One region of the Streptomyces sp. NPDC002324 genome, then DNA from elsewhere that is predicted to be linked to it. Evidence: riboswitches for the same ligand, from Rfam matches in the RefSeq annotation. Region 1 holds a riboswitch; each other region holds the start of a gene.
The links. A riboswitch is a leader RNA that binds a small molecule or an ion and turns the genes downstream of it on or off. The one in region 1 is predicted to bind cobalamin.

Region 1 (3,198 bases):
GGGCGGCGATCGTCTTCCTCGCCAGGCCGTTCGCCTCCGCCTTGCGGTAGGCCGCCTCGAACTCCTCGCCCCACAGGTCGACCAGCTCGGGCACGTCGGCCGGGGAGAACAGCGACCACTGCTCGTCGGCGTTCACCCGGCGCATGAACTCGTCCGGGATCCAGTGCGCCAGGTTCAGGTTGTGCGTACGGCGGGCGTCCTCACCGGTGTTGTCGCGCAGCTCCAGGAACTCCTCGATGTCGGAGTGCCAGGTCTCCAGGTAGACCGCGGCCGCGCCCTTGCGCCGGCCGCCCTGGTTCACGGCGGCGACCGAGGCGTCCAGCGTCTTCAGGAACGGCACGATGCCGTTGGAGTGCCCGTTGGTGCCCCGGATCAGCGAACCGCGCGAGCGGATGCGGGAGTAGGACAGACCGATGCCGCCGGCGTGCTTCGAGAGGCGGGCCACCTGGTGGTAGCGGTCGTAGATGGAGTCCAGCTCGTCCAGCGGGGAGTCGAGGAGATAGCAGGAGGACATCTGGGGGTGGCGGGTGCCGGAGTTGAACAGTGTGGGGGAGGAGGGGAGGTAGTCGAGGCGGCTCATGAGGCCGTAGAGCGCGGCGACCTCGTCCACGGCCCGCGTGGTGTCGTCCTCGGCCAGCCCGCTCGCCACCCGCAGCATGAAGTGCTGGGGCGTCTCGACGACCTTGCGGGTGAGGGGGTGCCGGAGCAGATAGCGGCTGTGCAGGGTGCGCAGGCCGAAGTAGCCGAAGCGGTCGTCGCCGGCCGGGTCGACCAGGGCGTCGAGGCGCTCGGCGTGTACGCGCGCGAACTCCGCGGTGCGGTCGGCGACGAGGCCCTCCCGGTGGCCCACGGCGATGGACTCGGCGAAGGTGGTGACGCCCTGCGAGGCGGCCTCGTCGCGGATGCCGATGGCCAGCAGCCGCGCGGCGAGCTTCGAGTAGGCGGGGTCCTCGGAGATCAGACCGGCGGCCGCCTCCGTGGCCAGCTCGCGCAGCTCCACGACCATCTCGGCGGAGGCGCCGCGTGAGGACCGGCCGCGCAGCGCGGCGGCGGCGACCCGGCCGGGGTCGGCGTCGGGGAGGTCGACGGTCAGCTCGGTCAGGGTCCGCAGCAACGCGGAACCCGGACTGTCGGTCTCCGTCGCCGGGTCGGCTGAAGCCAGGTCGGCTGAAACCGGGTTGGCTGAAACCGGGTCGGCTGGCGCGATGGTCACGTGGGGCTCTCCCTCGCTCGGCAAGCGGCCTGGCGGAGGGCAGGCGGCAGCTCACGAGCGCACGGGGGCGTCGCGTCCACCGGCCCATTCCACGAGGCCCGGACGTCAGGCACCCGGACCGGACGGCCGGGCGCGCTGTCGACAGGTGTTCGGACTGAACAGGCGTGCGCAAAAGAGCGTGAACGCACGCGAGTACACCGTTGCGGGACAGTTCCGGATTCGCACCGGATTCCCCTGTGGCGACAGCGAGCATGAGCATACATCTAGTGCCGGTGCGCGGTGTCACCCCCACATGTTGTGTCGCATTCGGCTGCGCAGGGTGTCAGAGCGTCAACTCATAGGTGATCAGCGAGATGTCCAGGACGTCGGGGAGGGGGTTCCAGTCGCGCTCCGGTGTGCGGGCGAACCCCAGACGTTCGTAGATGCGATGGGCCGCGTGCATGCTCCTCTGGGTCGACAGCACGACGCGTACACAGCCCTCCACTGCCCGGGCGCGCTCCACACAGGCCCGCACGAGCGCCTCACCGACACCCCGCCCGCGTGCTTCCGGGGAGACCGCGAGCATGCGTATCTCGGCCTCTCCCGCACCGGCGATGTCGGCCATGGGGCCGCCCGCCGGGACGAAGGTCACACCGCCGAGCACCCGGCCGTCCGCCACGGCCATCAGCACCTCGGCCTCGGCGGCCCGCTTCGCCACGTCCCGCAGCTCACCGAGGTACTGGTCGCTCTCCCCGAAGTCCAGCAGTCCGTCGCCGAGGTAGGCCTGTGCGGTGACCTCGCCCAGGGCGGCGTACTCATCCGGGGCCGCGTCCCTGATCGTGATGTCCATGCGTCGCAGTGTGCACGAGGGGCGGCCTAGCGGGTCCGCGGTTGTCCACAGGAGCAGGCGTTAGTCGGATGATCCGGTCCGGTCGGCCGAAGGTTGCTCCGAACCGGCCGGTCCACCGGTGATCGGGCCGGTCAGGCCACCGCCGGCCACCGCGGTAGCGTCGCCACGAAGTCCCTGCTGAAGTCGCGGGTGCCCGGCCCCAGGGCCACGCGGCCGGTGGCGCGGAGGCGGGCGGTCAGGGCGGGGGACTCGGAGTAGTAGACGCGCCGGGCGGTGGCCGGCACGAACACGGTCTGGCCCCGGGTGAGTTCGCTCGCGCATTCGACGACGACGGCGCCCTCGGCGGCCGCCACGAACGCCTCGTCCCCGCACACCCCCACGGCCAGCGGATCGTGCAACGGACAGGTGCCGTCTCCGCCGTGGCGGGTGTAGGCGTCCATGTACGTGCGCATCAGCCGGGCGGCGAGGGCCGTGCCCGGGCCCGCCGCCTCCAGCGCGGCGAGGTCGGCGGGGCGGAACAGCCAGCGGTGCGAGGCGTCCAGGTCGACCATGGTGAACGGGATGCCGGAGGAGAGCACGATCTCGGCCGCGTCGGGGTCGGCCCAGATGTTGAACTCGGCGACCGGGGTGATGTTTCCCGGCACCTGGGCGGCGCCCCCCATGAACACGAATCTGGCGACGCGGTGGGCGAAGTGAGGGTCTTCGAGCAGTGCGACGGCGATGTTCGTGAGGGGGCCGGTGGCGCACACCGTCAGCTCGCCCTCGTACTGGCGGGAGAGGCGGAGCAGGGCCTGTGCGGACGACTCCGTCGGGTGCGGGGCCGTGGAGTCGGGCAGTGTCTCGTTGCCGAGGCCCGCCGGGCCGTGGAAGGCGGATGCCTCTCGGTAGGGGAGGGGGGAGAGGGGGCGGCCCGTGCCTCGGTGCACGGGGATGTCGCCGTCGATGCGGAGGGCTCGGGAGAGGGCTCGGGCGTTGGCGTAGGTCGCTTCGGCGGGGAGGTTGCCGCCTACCGAGGTGTAGGCCTTGAGGTCCCACAGGCCTGTGCCGAGGAGGTACTGCAGGGCTACGGCGTCGTCGATACCGGGGTCGCTGTCCAGGACGATCGGTGCGCGAACGGTCACGTCGTCAGCGTAGCCGGGTGGTGTGCGCCCCCGCC
Region 2 (3,198 bases), on a different contig from region 1:
GTGGGCGCGGTGCACGGGGACGTGCTCGTCACCAAGGTGCTGATCCCGGCCGTCGCCGCCCCGCTGGTCGCCGGTCTCGCGGCGATGCTCGCCACCCGGCTGACGTACAAGCTCGGCGCGCACACCAACGAGAAGGCCTCCGGCAAGGGTTACCGCGCCGGCCAGATCGCCTCCGCCGGCCTGGTCTCGCTGGCCCACGGCACGAACGACGCCCAGAAGACGATGGGCATCATCACGCTGGCCCTGGTGGCCGGCGGCACCCTGGCGCCCGACTCGGACCCGCCGGTGTGGGTCATCGTCTCCGCCGGTACGGCCATCGCGCTCGGCACCTACCTGGGCGGCTGGCGCATCATCCGCACGATGGGCAAGGGCCTGACCGACCTCCAGCCGCAGCAGGGCTTCGCCGCCCAGACCAGCGCGGCCACGGTCATCCTGGCCTCCTCGCACCTCGGCTTCTCGCTCTCCACCACGCACTCGGTCTCCGGTGCGGTGATGGGCGCGGGCCTCGGCCGCAAGGGCGGGGTGGTCCGCTGGTCCACCGCGACCCGGATGTTCGTCGCCTGGGGCCTGACCCTGCCGGCCGCCGCGCTGGTCGCCGCGCTGGCCGAGTGGGTGACGTCCTTCGGCACCTGGGGCACGGCCGTCGTCGCGGTCTTCCTCGTCGCCTCCAGCGCCGCGATCTGGCTGGTCTCCCGCCGCGAGGTGGTCGACCACACCAACGTGAACGACACCGAGGAGCCGCCCGGGGTGGTGACGACGGCGATCGCCGCCGTGACCCCGCCGCCGGTCGGCACCGTGGCCGAGGACCTCACGGCGACCATCCCGGCCCCCGCCGCCGAGACCACGGCACCGGCGAGCACGTCCGCGCCGACGCACGCCGTCTGAGCCCCACGACTCCCTGAGGAAGATCACCACCATGCACATCGACTGGGCAGCTCTCGGCTCCGTCTTCGGAGTCAGCCTCGTGGTCACCGTGGCCCTCGTCGGCCTGTTCACCCTCGGCATCGTCGGCCTCTCCAAGCGGGAGGAGGCGTCGACCCGGGGCGACTCGGTGGCGGCGGCGACCACGGGAGCGTACGTGTGCTTCGCGCTGTGCGCGGGGGCAGTGGCGTACGGAATCTCCCTGATCATGACCTGAGACCGGACATGATCATGACCTGAGACCGGACCTCCCCGGTCTCTCGACAGCTCGACCGGCGACCCCCGACGGCGTACCGCGCCCTCGGGGGTCGCCCGCGTCCCGGGCCGGCGTCAGCGACGCTCCGGCCCGCGGGGCGGGGGCACGACCGGAGCACGGTTCAGGCCCCGGAGCCGCCCCGTGCCCGGGGTGAGACCCGACCACAGGCCCGCGCCGGCGGCGACGAGAACCGTCACCAGCGTCCAGACCGGACCGCGCACCTCACCCGCCGGGACGAGGAGCGCCGCCAGCGCGCCCGCGCCGACGGCCAGCACCCCCATGACCGAACAGAAGAGTGCCCAGGGCGCGGCCTCCGCCACCCACGTTCCGCGCGCGCTCCCGTACCTCGTGCCCGACGAGACCGTCCCGCTCGGCCGATCTTCCACGTGCGCACCTCCCGTCCCCCGGGCGACCCGTCGCGAGGCGCCCGTTCCGGGTCCAACAAGTCCAGCCAGAAAAGCACACCACGCCGTGTGGCGGAAGATGTACACAGAGTTCCGGATGCGGCTCGGACGTCGTACCGCCGTTCCTCGGGGTGTGCCCGGCCGGGCCGTCCGGCGGGAGCGCGGAAAGAGCCGATTCGGGCGTCTGACGGGATTTCGGCGATGTGGGGCTGAGCACACCGTTGCGCCGCAGGTCAACAGCAAGTTGACGGGTCTTCCGGGGGCGTGGTGGACTGCCGGGGCCATGTACGACGGTTGAAGAGGAAGCCGGTGCGAGTCCGGCGCGGTCCCGCCACTGTCACCGGGGAAGCATCTCGAAGCGTCTCCCCGGGAGCCAGGAACTCTCGCCGTCGGTCTCGTCGAACCAGGGCGTGGACACCCTGAGTGAGGACCTATCGCCATGTGCGCCCTGTGCGGCTTCCCTTCGGGGCCCAGCGTCCGGACCCTGCCCGACCCCGTGATCGGCTGAACCGGTGCGTGCCGATCGCGTCTTCGCGTACGGTGCCGCCGTCGGGCTCCTCGGCGATCTGCTGTTCGGCGATCCGCGCCGGGGGCATCCGGTCGCCGCGTTCGGGCGGGCCGCCGGTGCGGCGGAGCGGGTGCTGTGGCGGGACCACCGGGGATGGGGCGCGCTGCACACCGCGGTGTGCGCCGGCGGCGCCGTCGCTCTGGGGGCCGCCGCCTCGGCCGCCGTACGGCCGTCACGGATCGCGTCCGTCGGACTGACCGCCGCCGCCACCTGGGCCGTCGTCGGGGGGACCTCGCTCGGACGGGAGGCGCGAACGATCGCGCGGTTCCTCGACGCGGGCGATGTCGAGGGCGCGCGGGGCCGGTTGCCCCATCTGTGCGGACGGGATCCGCAGGCGCTCGACCCGGACGGGATCGCGCGGGCGGTCGTGGAGTCCGTCGCCGAGAACACGTCCGACGCGGTGGTGGGGGCGCTCGTGTGGGGGGCCGTCGGCGGAGTGCCCGGACTCGTGGGGTTCCGGGCCGTCAACACCTTGGACGCCATGGTCGGGCATCGGTCGCGGCGGTACCGGCGCTACGGGTGGGCCTCCGCGCGGCTGGACGACGTGGCGGGGTGGCCGGGGGCCCGGCTGACCGCCCTGCTGGCCACCGCCGCCGGCGGGGATCCCCGGGGGGCGGTGCGGGCCTGGCGGGCGGACGCGGGCAGGCATCCGAGTCCCAACGCGGGGCCCGTGGAGGCGTCGTTCGCGGGGGCGCTCGGAGTGCGGTTGGGGGGCACGTTGTCGTACGGGGGGCGGGTCGAGCACCGGCCCGTGCTCAATGGGGAGGGACGGGCCGTCGGCGTCGGGGACATCGAACGGGCCGTCCGGCTGTCCCGCAGGGTGAGTTGGCTCGCCCTCGGTGTCAGCGCGGGTGCGGCGATGGTGCGGGGGCGGGTCGCGGGGCGGCCGGCACGGCGGTCGAGGAGTCAGGGATGAGTGGCGGGTTGCTGGTCGCCGGAACCACCTCCGATGCCGGGAAGAGCGTGGTGACCGCCGGGATCTGCCGGTGGCTCGTGCGGCAGGGGGTGAAGGTCGCGCCCTTCAAGGCGCAGAACATGTCGCTCAACTC
Region 3 (3,198 bases), on a different contig from region 1:
GCGGCGCACCCCGCGGGACTCGGCGAGCAGCCGCATCGCGGGCAGCAGCTGCCAGGACGGCGTCTCGCTCGTCATGAAGACGCCCTCGGTGCGCTCCCCGCCCTCGTACAGGGCCGTGTAGACGTAGGGCACCCGGTGCGCGATCCGTGGGGCCACGGCCTGCCGGACGGAGGAGATGTGCCAGCCGGTGACGCCCTGCACCGCGCCCGAGGCGACCAGGGCCTCGACGTCCTCGGCGACCCGCCGCGGCTCGGCCCCGCCGTCGACCTCGACCAGCCGCAGCTCCCTGCCCAGCACTCCCCCGGCCCTGTTGACCTCCTCGGCGGCCAGCCGCGCACACGCCCCGCAGGTGGGGCCGAAGATCCCGGCGGGGCCGCGCATCGGGTAGACGAGCGCGACGTCGAAGGCCGAGTCGTCGGCCGTGTACCACCCGGGGGTGTGGAGGCGCAGCGGTCGCCGATTCATGGGCTCATGATGGCGTGATCGCCGGCGACGTCCCAGGTGGTGCCCACGGATCGAGACCGATTCGCAGGCCGGGCCGAGGGCCGGTGACGCCGGTCGCCGGGGGCGGGTCACCGGGCCGTCGCGTCCCCTCGCTCGAACAGCAGCGGCCGCCGTCCCGGGCCGGAACGTCAGGCGGTGCCGCCCTTGCGGGACCTGAGCCACCACACGCCGCCGCCGAGGGCGAGGACGACGGCCGCGCCGATGGCGAGGGGTACGGCCGGGGAGCCGCCGTCGTCGTCGGTGCTGTCCGCCGCCTGCGCCGACGGGGCGGAGGTCTTCGCACTGGGTTCGGGTGAGGGGGCGGCCGTCGTGGGCTCCTCGGACGGGGTGGGGCTGACGGCCTCGGCGCCCGGGGCGGCGGCCTTCAGTACCAGACGGGGGGCCGGGTGACCGTGGCCGTGGCCGTCTCCTTCGGCCTCCTCCTCCAGTTCGATCCAGCGGTCGACCTTGCCGTCGCTGTAGGACTGCAGGGTCTTGAAGGCCAGTGACTTCGCGTCGGGCAACTGCCGTACGGTGACGACGTACTCGACGTCCTCCCCCACGACGAGCTTGGCGCCGGAGACGGTGTAGCCCCGGGCGGTCGGGGTGAACTTCCAGCCGTCCGGGCCCTTTTTGTAGGTGAGGTCGGCGGGGGCGATGCCCTTCGGGAGGATCACCTCCAGCTTGGTGATGCCGGCGGCGGCGGACTCCGACTCCGCGGAGAAGGTCAGGTCGACGTTCTGGTCGAGGGCGCGGGCGCCCTCCGCCTCGACCTCCGCGTGGGCCGCGGCCGGCCCCGCGGTGGCGACGGCGACCGCGAACGCGGCCGCGGTGAGGACGCCGAGACGGCGCGAACTGCGTACGAAGGACGGGCGGTGCACTGCGGACTCCCTGGGCCGACGGCATGAAGGACGCATTCAAGCGCAGGCCGGGACCCGTGGCCAAGGGCGGTCACCTGTACGAACGGTTCCCGCCATCCGAGGTCGGCGCGAGGTCACTCGTGTGCGGCATGGGGAGGGTGGGGCGCGCGCCGGGGTGTGAGCTGTTCCACGGCGCCCGCGCGCCCCTCGTCGCCGCTTGTCAGCGCCCTTATGTGGGCACTACTGTCACCACGCCTTGGTGAACGGGAAATCCGGTGTGATGCCGGTGCGGCCCTCGCCACTGTGATCGGGAAGTCCGGCTCCAGTCCTCACGGACAGCCACTGGGTTGATATGACCCGGGAAGGCGGAGCACGGGCGGTGGGACCCGTGAGCCAGGAGACCGGCCAAGGCGCGTCAACCATCCACGAGGTGCTGGAGAGGGTCTGCTGAGCCATGCACATAGCCGAGGGTTTCCTTCCTCCGGCGCACGCGATCGCCTGGGGCGTCGCGTCCGCGCCATTCGTCGTCCACGGAGTCCGGGCACTCACCCGTGAGGTGAAGGAGCACCCCGAGAGCACGCTGCTGCTCGGCGCCTCCGGGGCCTTCACCTTCGTCCTGTCGGCGCTGAAGCTGCCGTCGGTCACCGGCAGTTGCTCCCACCCCACCGGCACCGGCCTGGGCGCCATCCTGTTCCGGCCCCCGATCATGGCGGTCCTGGGCACCATCACCCTGCTCTTCCAGGCGCTGCTGCTCGCGCACGGCGGCCTGACCACGCTCGGCGCCAACGTCTTCTCGATGGCGATCGCCGGCCCCTGGGCGGGCTACGGCGTCTACCGGCTGCTGCGACGGTTCGACGTGCCGCTGATGGTCACCGTGTTCTTCGGCGCGTTCGTCGCCGACCTGGTCACCTACTGCGTCACCAGCGTGCAGCTGGCGCTCGCGTTCCCCGACACCAGCAGCGGCTTCCTGGGCGCGCTCGGCAAGTTCGGCTCCATCTTCGCCGTCACCCAGATCCCGCTCGCGGTCAGCGAGGGCCTCCTCACCGTGCTGGTGATGCGGCTGCTGGTGCAGTCGAGCAAGGGCGAACTGACCCGCCTCGGCGTGCTTCTGGCCGGCCGGCGCGACAGCGCCGCCACCAAGGCCGGGACGGAGGCGGTGGCCCGATGAACCGCAACGCAAAGATCAACACCATGCTGCTGCTCCTCGTGGCCGCGCTCGCCGTCCTGCCGCTGGCCCTCGGCCTCGGTGACCACAAGAAGGAGCCCTTCACGGGCGCGGACGCCGAGGCGGAGACCGCGATCACGGAGATCGAGCCGGACTACGAGCCGTGGTTCTCCCCTCTCTACGAACCGCCGTCCGGTGAGATCGAGTCGGCCCTCTTCGCCCTTCAGGCCGCGCTCGGCGCCGGAGTCCTCGCCTACTACTTCGGCATCCACCGGGGCAGGCGCCAGGGCGAGGCGCGGGCCCGGGCGCAGCTGGACGGGGCCGCAGGCACCGGCACGGTCCCGACGACACCGGTGAGCGCGACGGCCACGGCGGCCTCCACGGCTTCCGCGGGCACGCCGGCGGCGACGGGTGCAGCGGCGTCACCGCCCGCATCGGCTTCCACGGGCACGTCGGCCTCCACAGCCGCATCGGCTTCGACGGCCACGTCGGCCGCCCCGCCCGCATCGGCTTCCACGGCCGCGACGACCGCGACCGGCGAGGAACGCTCGTCCGGCGGCCCCGCCGGGGACTCCCCCGCCGGGCGGGTCTGACCCTCGTGCTGCCGATCGACGCGGCGGCGCACAGCAGTCGCTGGCGCCGCCGCCATCCCGTGGACAAGGCCGTGCTCGGGCTAGGCCTCACCCTGCT
Region 4 (3,198 bases), on a different contig from region 1:
CCACGGAGATCGCCCTGCTGGTGCTGGCCGGGTCGGGGGCTGCTTCCGGCCTGCCCTGGTACGCGATCCTGTGTCTGCCGATCCTGTTCGCGGCCGGCATGTCACTGCTGGACACGATCGACGGCACCTTCATGAACTTCGCCTACGGCTGGGCCTCTTCCAGGCCGGTCCGCAAGGTCTACTACAACCTCACCATCACCGGCCTGTCCGTCGCCGTCGCCCTCCTCATCGGCACGGTCGAACTGCTGGGCCTGCTCGCGCAGGAGGCGGGGCTGCACGGCCCGTTCTGGGACCGGGTCTCCGGCCTGGACCTCAACATCATCGGATATGTCGTCGTCGGGCTGTTCTTCGCGACCTGGGTGATCGCCCTGCTGGTGTGGAAGGTCGGCAGGATCGAGGAGAAGTGGACCTCAGGGCTGAGTCGCACACCCACCTCCGCGGAGTAGGAGCCTTCGGGGCTCGCGGCGGACGGCTTCCCACCGCTCCAGTCGGCGCAGCCCGCGCACCGGCCGTACACCAGCGGCGATCGGGTGGAGTCCGGCCGTAGCCCGGCATTCCGGCCGCTGGCCGCTCGTGTCATGCCCCGTCGGCAGTGAAAGCGACATGACAGCGAGACGTCCTCCGGGTCCGCCACGCAACTGTGGTCCTAGGACCTATGCCTGATCGGCAATCAGTCGTAAATGCTGTTAGCGTGCACCTGCACACAAGTGGCAATTACGTGTCGGAGGACGTTGGACATGGCGGTTTACACGCTCCCGGAGCTTCCCTACGACTACGCGGCACTCGAACCGGTCATCAACCCGCAGATCGTCGAGCTGCACCACGACAAGCACCACGCGGCGTACGTCAAGGGCGCGAACGACACCTTGGAGCAGCTGGCGGAGGCGCGGGACAAGGAGCAGTGGGGCTCGATCAACGGCCTGGAGAAGAACCTGGCCTTCCACCTCTCCGGGCACATCCTGCACTCCATCTACTGGCACAACATGACCGGCGACGGCGGTGGCGAGCCCCTGGCCGCGGACGGCGTGGGCGAGTTGGCCGACGCCATCACCGGGTCCTTCGGCTCGTTCGCGGGCTTCAAGGCCCAGCTGACCAAGGCGTCCGCGACCACCCAGGGCTCCGGCTGGGGCGTACTGGCGTACGAGCCGCTGAGCGGTCGCCTGATCGTGGAGCAGGTCTACGACCACCAGGGCAACGTCGGCCAGGGCTCCACCCCGATCCTCGTCTTCGACGCCTGGGAGCACGCCTTCTACCTGCAGTACAAGAACCAGAAGGTCGACTTCATCGACGCCATGTGGGCCGTCGTCAACTGGCAGGACGTGGCCAGGCGCTACGCCGCCGCCAAGGAGCGCGGCGACAGCCTGCTGCTCACCCCCTGAGCGCTGACGCCGTGACCGTGACGGCGTCCGCACCGACGTCCTGCTCGTGATCGTCTTCTCAACCTTCACCGGGCAGGCGGCAAGGCGAAGGGCCCTCGCAAGGACGTGACTTGCGAGGGCCTTTCTCCATCCGCTCAACGCGCCGTCCGGGGTCCGGCCCTGCTCTGCAGGCCCCGGGGCGGGCCGGCTTCGCGGACGTATCCGTGGGCGGCGAGTTCACGGCCGACCTGCGGATGCGAGCGGGCCCCCGACGCGCCGCAGCAACAGCAACCCTGTGCCGTGCGCTGCGGATCGCCTTACCGACGACGGCGTGCTGCACCGGAACGCGAGCACCTCCGTCCCGTGTCTCGTGTGCCGTGTGCCGTGTGCCGTGTGCCGTGTGCCGTGTGCCGTGTGCCGTGTGCCGTGTGCCGTGTCCCAAGTCCCGTGACCGATCGCACGACCCGACGACGCGGCGATCTTGATAGCCTCGGGGAGCCAGTCGAGCCACATCCGAGGCCAGGGAATCCGGTGCGAATCCGGAACTGACGCGCAGCGGTGAGGGGGACGGGTGGGGCACGCATGCCACTGGGAGACCGGGAAGGCGCCCCGTCCGGACGAACCCGAGTCCGAAGACCTGCTGGCACCTCCGCACCCGTGTGCGGAGGGACGTCCGTAGGCCAGGCTCCGCGAACGAGCCCCGACCACCGAGGTACGCCCGTGCTCCGCACCGCCCTCCGTCCCGCTGCCTTCCTCCTTGCTCCCGCGCTACTGCTCACCGCCTGCGGCGGTTCCACAGGCGGCACCGAGGACACCAAGCCGTCCGTCGGCGCGGACTACCCGCGCACCATCGACAACTGCGGCCGGAAGGTCACCCTGAAGTCGGCTCCGCAGAGGGCCGTCTCGCTCAATCAGGGCACCACGGAGATCCTGCTCTCCCTCGGCCTCGCCGACCGCGTGGCAGGCACCGCCACCTGGACCGACCCGGTCATGAAGGGCCTGGACAAGGCCAACGCGTCCGTGCCCCGGCTCGCCGACAACGCGCCCTCCTTCGAGAAGGTCCTGGACGCCGAACCCGACTTCGTCACCGCCTCGTTCGTCTCCACCCTCGGCAAGGGCGGCGTCGCCACCCGCGATCAGTTCGAGAAACTGGGCGTGCCCACGTACGTCTCGCCCTCCGACTGCTCGGCCGGCAAGGACAACGACAGCGGTGGCGACGGATCGCGCAGCAAGCCCCTCACCCTGGACGCCGTCTACGGCGAGATTCACGACCTGGCCCACGCGTTCGACGTCGACGCCCGCGGCGACAAGCTCGTCGCCGAGTCGAAGGAGCGGGTGCGCAAGGCGACCGAAGGGCTGGACGCCTCCGGCGTCTCGCTCATGTACTGGTTCGCCAACTCGCAGTCGCCCTACCTCGCCGGCTGCTGCGGTGCACCCGGCGCCATCACCCGGGCCGTCGGCGCGAAGAACGCCTTCGCCGACACCCATGACGAGTGGCCCCAGATCGGCTGGGAGACCGTTGCCGACCGTGACCCCGACGTCATCGTGATCGGCGACCTCACCCGCAGGCAGCAGACCGCCGAGACCGCCCAGGCCAAGATCCGCTTCCTGGAGACCAACCCCGCCACTCGTCACCTGACCGCCGTCAAGAAGAAGCGGTACGTCCTGCTCAGCGGGCAGGCGATGAACCCCTCCATCCGCACCGTCGAAGGGATCGAGAAGGTCGCCGCCGGCCTGCGCGACTTCGGGCTCGTCAAGTGAGCCCGCGCGCACTGCTGTTGACCGGCGGCGGCTGCGCCGCGCTGCTCGCGTCGGTCGCCGTCGCGGTGACGATCGGCCC

Region 2: linked by a shared signal. The riboswitch ahead of ACWCRJ_RS27900 (cobalamin biosynthesis protein) and the one ahead of ACWCRJ_RS17845 (ribonucleoside-diphosphate reductase subunit alpha) in region 1 are both predicted to bind cobalamin.
Region 3: linked by a shared signal. The riboswitch ahead of ACWCRJ_RS29520 (energy-coupling factor ABC transporter permease) and the one ahead of ACWCRJ_RS17845 (ribonucleoside-diphosphate reductase subunit alpha) in region 1 are both predicted to bind cobalamin.
Region 4: linked by a shared signal. The riboswitch ahead of ACWCRJ_RS26805 (ABC transporter substrate-binding protein) and the one ahead of ACWCRJ_RS17845 (ribonucleoside-diphosphate reductase subunit alpha) in region 1 are both predicted to bind cobalamin.

Annotation. Positions count from the first base shown of each region.
Region 1 is NZ_JBSFCF010000011.1:240,290-243,487, reverse strand. Features, by position in the region: gene ACWCRJ_RS17845 (ribonucleoside-diphosphate reductase subunit alpha) at 1-1,213, opposite strand, end outside; cobalamin riboswitch at 1,337-1,472, opposite strand; gene ACWCRJ_RS17840 (GNAT family N-acetyltransferase) at 1,536-2,042, opposite strand; gene ACWCRJ_RS17835 (nucleoside hydrolase) at 2,174-3,163, opposite strand.
Region 2 is NZ_JBSFCF010000024.1:62,665-65,862, forward strand. Features, by position in the region: gene ACWCRJ_RS27885 (anion permease) at 1-885, shown strand, start outside; gene ACWCRJ_RS27890 (hypothetical protein) at 917-1,138, shown strand; gene ACWCRJ_RS27895 (hypothetical protein) at 1,252-1,497, opposite strand; cobalamin riboswitch at 1,833-1,986, shown strand; gene ACWCRJ_RS27900 (cobalamin biosynthesis protein) at 2,094-3,065, shown strand; gene ACWCRJ_RS27905 (cobyric acid synthase) at 3,062-3,198, shown strand, end outside.
Region 3 is NZ_JBSFCF010000027.1:31,453-34,650, reverse strand. Features, by position in the region: gene ACWCRJ_RS29530 (substrate-binding domain-containing protein) at 1-465, opposite strand, end outside; gene ACWCRJ_RS29525 (DUF1775 domain-containing protein) at 633-1,364, opposite strand; cobalamin riboswitch at 1,584-1,767, shown strand; gene ACWCRJ_RS29520 (energy-coupling factor ABC transporter permease) at 1,798-2,511, shown strand; gene ACWCRJ_RS29515 (energy-coupling factor ABC transporter substrate-binding protein) at 2,508-3,101, shown strand; gene cbiQ (cobalt ECF transporter T component CbiQ) at 3,107-3,198, shown strand, end outside.
Region 4 is NZ_JBSFCF010000022.1:150,571-153,768, reverse strand. Features, by position in the region: gene ACWCRJ_RS26815 (HoxN/HupN/NixA family nickel/cobalt transporter) at 1-446, shown strand, start outside; gene ACWCRJ_RS26810 (superoxide dismutase) at 738-1,379, shown strand; cobalamin riboswitch at 1,841-2,017, shown strand; gene ACWCRJ_RS26805 (ABC transporter substrate-binding protein) at 2,079-3,119, shown strand; gene ACWCRJ_RS26800 (FecCD family ABC transporter permease) at 3,116-3,198, shown strand, end outside.